One region of the uncultured Agrobacterium sp. genome, then DNA from elsewhere that is predicted to be linked to it. Evidence: predicted binding sites of a transcription regulator. Region 1 holds the regulator's gene; the other holds the start of a gene.
What was found. Region 1 encodes LexA, which represses DNA repair genes until DNA is damaged. Its sites were predicted from a motif close to TGTTCNNNNTGTGTTCNG; they were not measured.
Positions count from the first base shown of each region.

Region 1 (2,180 bases):
GCTATGTAGAGTTCGTACATCCTTTTGTCTCCAAATGGTGATGCGTTTGTTCGCATGGCTTGATGGATTCCGGCGCTGGTTCACGTTGAAGCGCGTCCCAATCATTCAGATCCGCGCATATTCCCTCGTTCGATATTAGAGCGCCTCTCACTGCTGCACACCGTTGCGCAGTCTCATGCGGACAATGCTTGGGTTTTCTCGGTTGACAACATTTGTCAGTAATCTCGTAGCGCGGTCCCACAGGGAGTTACAGGCCGGATCACGAATGGCGGTCTTCACATTATTTGATGTGTCGGTCTGTCGAAGAGCAAAAACAGTCGCCGTGAGTGGTGGGATTTGAACTTCATTCGAAGTTCGGTGTTCGGTGGCTAGGTATCGTGGAGTAGGAGGAATAACATGGTGGTGAGGTCTGGTGGCTGTGCCTGCGGCAAGGTAAGGCTATCTCTTGTCGGTCAGCCTTATCGTGTCGGGATTTGTCATTGCATGGATTGTCGCAAACATCATGGTGCGCTCTTTCTTGCCTCGGCAATTTTTCCAGAGGATGCCGTAACGATCGATGGAGACACTCGCAGCTACAATGGCCGCTTTTTTTGCCCCGATTGCGGTTCACCGGTTTTTGGCCGGAGCGGCGACGAAGTAGAGGTCAATCTCGGTTCACTCGACGAGCCGGATCAATTTGAGCCGACCTACGAGCTTTGGACAATCCGCCGTGAGGCATGGCTTCCGGATTACCCCGCATTGCGCCGTTTCGATCGCGATCGGAAATCGACAGGCCGAACCGAAGAAGGGCGATAGACCCGTGCAGTTTCATTGTCCCATCATTGCTTTTGTCTCCGTTGAGGCGCGGAATACAAAAAAAGCAGGCGATGACCTGCCTTTTTGATTTTGTTCTGAGATTACTGCGCTCAACCGATCCGATGTAGGGTGCCTTCAGTCACCGGTCAGTGATAACGGCGAATGAGACCCACAAGTTTGCCCTGAATTTTGACCCTGTCGGGCCCAAAGATACGGGTTTCATAGGCCGGGTTCGCGGCCTCCAGGGCTATCGAAGCACCCTTGCGGCGGAACCGTTTCAACGTTGCTTCCTCATCATCCACAAGAGCGACGATGATGTCTCCAGGATTGGCCGTGCTGCCATTGCGGATGATCACGGTGTCTCCATCGAAGATGCCGGCCTCGATCATGGAGTCACCCTTGACTTCCAATGCGTAATGTTCACCCGTCCCGATCATGTCCACCGGCACGGCAACATCGTGGGTATTGTTCTGAATGGCGGAGATCGGAACACCGGCAGCGATGCGTCCCATCACAGGAACGGTGACCGCGCTTGAAATCGCATCATTTACGGGTTTTGAAGCAGGGGCAGGTTCCGGCGCTTTCGGCTTTCCGAGGCTACCCTCGATCACGCTTGGGGCGAATCCACGTACGGGCTTCTGCGCGGGTGCGGAATAGGCTTCCGGGAGTTTGATAACCTCCAGCGCTCTTGCCCGGTTCGGCAGACGGCGGATGAAGCCGCGCTCCTCCAAGGCGGTGATCAGACGGTGAATACCGGATTTGGAAGCGAGGTCCAGGGCATCTTTCATCTCATCGAAAGACGGGGGCACGCCGGACTCTTTCATTCGTTCATGAATGAATAGGAGCAGTTCCTGCTGTTTGCGCGTGAGCATGAGAAAACCCTTGGAATGCGTTGCGAGAATTCGCGAAACAAATACAGAACGAACACTATATGTTCCATATGTGTTCTGCAATCCCTTAAAATTCCGCAAACGTTCCGGCTTGCCGTTTCGCTGTCCTGTTTCCGCGCAAATGTGGAAGCTTGCCGCTAGGAATATGACAGCATCCTCCTGAACACGACGATGGCGAGCAGCAGGTTGATCGCTCAGCTTGGTTAGAACCGCGTCTCGCAGGAGAAGGAGCCGACCGAAGCCAGCGTGCGAGGAAGGCCTGGAAGGCGTCGAAACCGGTCCGGGTTTCCTCTGGAGGTGAGAACAGCGAGAATGTTTGTCGCATTTTGCTGGCGCAAGGTTTCAAGCCTGAAGAGCTGGAAAATCGATTCCGATTTTTGGGCTGATGTTGTAAGGCCTTTGCAAGCTCGCAAGGTTGCGGTTGCCGGCGATGTCTGGCGCATGAGTCGTGAGGAATGAGATGACTGTAAAAAACAATTTGAAAGTGGTGGCTGG
Region 1 covers NZ_CAJYTV010000011.1:589,510-591,689, reverse strand. The annotation lists gene QZ869_RS11350 (glutathione S-transferase family protein) at 1-20, opposite strand, end outside; gene QZ869_RS11345 (GFA family protein) at 397-795, shown strand; gene lexA (transcriptional repressor LexA) at 942-1,667, opposite strand; gene QZ869_RS11335 (hypothetical protein) at 1,998-2,144, shown strand; gene kdsA (3-deoxy-8-phosphooctulonate synthase) at 2,146-2,180, shown strand, end outside.

Region 2 (2,180 bases), on a different contig from region 1:
TTGATCTTGGCAGCATCGTGCAGCGGCTTCAGCGCCACGACGAGTTGCGCCGTCGAGCAATTCGGGTTGGCAATGATGTTCTTCTTCTTGAAGCCCTCGACGGCGTCGGCGTTGACTTCCGGCACGATCAGCGGAACGTCCTGATCGTAGCGCCAGGCAGAGGAGTTATCGATAACGACGCAACCCTGCGCACCGATCTTCGGGGACCACTTCTTGGACACATCGCCGCCAGCAGACATCAGGCAGATGTCGGTATCGGAGAAATCGTAGTTTTCGAGATTGGAAACCTTCAGCGTACGGTCGCCGTAAGACACTTCCGTGCCCTGGCTACGGGCAGAGGCCAGTGGAACGACTTCGTCTGCCGGGAACCCACGTTCCGCCAGAATATTCAGCATTTCGCGCCCGACATTGCCGGTGGCGCCTGCGATTGCAACTTTGAAACCCATGATCAAGCTCTCTTTCTGCCTCTCCTCTTTTTGGTGAGGGGGAGCCGCCAAACTGCGGCTTCCTTTCCCCGGCCAAACCGGGGAGAGAGCGGCGGGCCAGAGACGTCAGACGGTTTTAATCGTCGTTTTGGCCGTAATTCGGATGGAATAGGAAAGGCGCGCAGGATCGCCGGCTGAACCCGCCGGGCTTTGCATGACGGTCATGTGCTGAACATGTCGCATGACGTTGCGCTCCTTTTCGTGCCAAAGCTATTAGGAGGTTTGTCTTTTCTGTCAAGCGCAAACATAGCCGCCGCCTGGCAGGTTTATCGGGTTTTTGCCGACAAGTTTGCGCACGCCGCAGCGCAGATAACATGGTCGGTCTAGTTGTCATACAGGTTACCAGCCGTGGCCGTGAACGATCTCAAACACCACCCGCAGTAAGAACATCGAATCTGACCCTTATGTTCTTGTTTTATTCTCTTTCCCGTGCCAAGTTAACTGCACGATAGGGTAGAGCCGTGCGGACGGCGAATACGGCTGTGGGGGCCATTCATGGTAGCGCGCGTCAATACAATTGCGTTTCAGGGTATCGAGGGCGTCCCTGTCGAAGTTCAGGTCATGGTGGCACCTGGCAAAGTCGGAATGCAGATCGTCGGCCTGCCGGATAAGGCTGTCGCCGAAAGCCGCGAACGTGTCCAGGCGGCACTTCACGCATCCGGCCTCGCCATGCCCGCCAAGCGGGTCACGGTCAATCTCGCCCCTGCCGATCTTCCCAAAGAAGGCTCGCATTTTGACCTCCCAATCGCGCTTGGCCTTATGGCCGCACTTGGCGCCATTCCGGCAGAGGCGCTCAACCGCTTCGTCGTGTTGGGAGAACTTAATCTGGACGGTACAATCGGTGCGGTGGCAGGTGCTCTTCCAGCCGCGATTGCCGCCAACACGCAAGACAAGGGTCTGATCTGCCCCGCCGATAGCGGACCCGAAGCCGCATGGGCGGGTGCCGATATCGACATCCTTGCGCCTCGCAGCCTGATTGCCATCGCCAACCATTTTCGCGGCACGCAACTTCTCTCAAGACCGGTTCCCGCCATTCGCGCCAACCCGGACAATCTGCCGGACCTGGCAGACATCAAAGGCCAGGAGAGCGCCAAACGCGCGCTCGAGGTTGCGGCAGCCGGTGGTCACAATCTCCTGATGGTTGGCCCGCCCGGCTCCGGCAAATCCATGCTGGCCTCCCGTCTGCCTTCAATTCTGCCACCGCTTTCGGCTTCTGAACTTCTCGAAGTCTCGATGGTACATTCGATCGCAGGCCAACTTTCCGGCGGTAAACTCTCCGATCGACGCCCGTTTAGAACACCGCACCACTCGGCGACGATGGCCGCCCTTGTCGGCGGAGGGTTGCGCGCCAAGCCGGGCGAGGCCTCGCTCGCCCACCACGGGGTGCTGTTTCTCGACGAATTTCCAGAATTCTCGCCGCAGGTGCTGGATGCGTTGCGCCAACCGCTCGAAACCGGTGAATGCATCATCGCCCGCGCCAATCACCGCGTCAGCTATCCCGCCGAGATCCAGCTGGTGGCAGCCATGAACCCCTGCAAATGCGGCATGGCCGGTGAACCCGGCTTCATCTGCGCACGCGGCCCAAGATGCGTTTCCGATTACCAAGCGCGTATTTCCGGTCCGCTGATGGACCGCATCGATATCCGTATCGAAGTTCCTGCCGTCTCCGCAGCCGACCTGATCCGCCCCATGGCA
Region 2 covers NZ_CAJYTV010000007.1:52,775-54,954, forward strand. The annotation lists gene QZ869_RS05365 (aspartate-semialdehyde dehydrogenase) at 1-446, opposite strand, end outside; gene QZ869_RS05370 (YifB family Mg chelatase-like AAA ATPase) at 981-2,180, shown strand, end outside.
Region 2: QZ869_RS05370 (YifB family Mg chelatase-like AAA ATPase) is a predicted target of LexA. The motif match lies at 891-908, and genes of this name have one in related genera.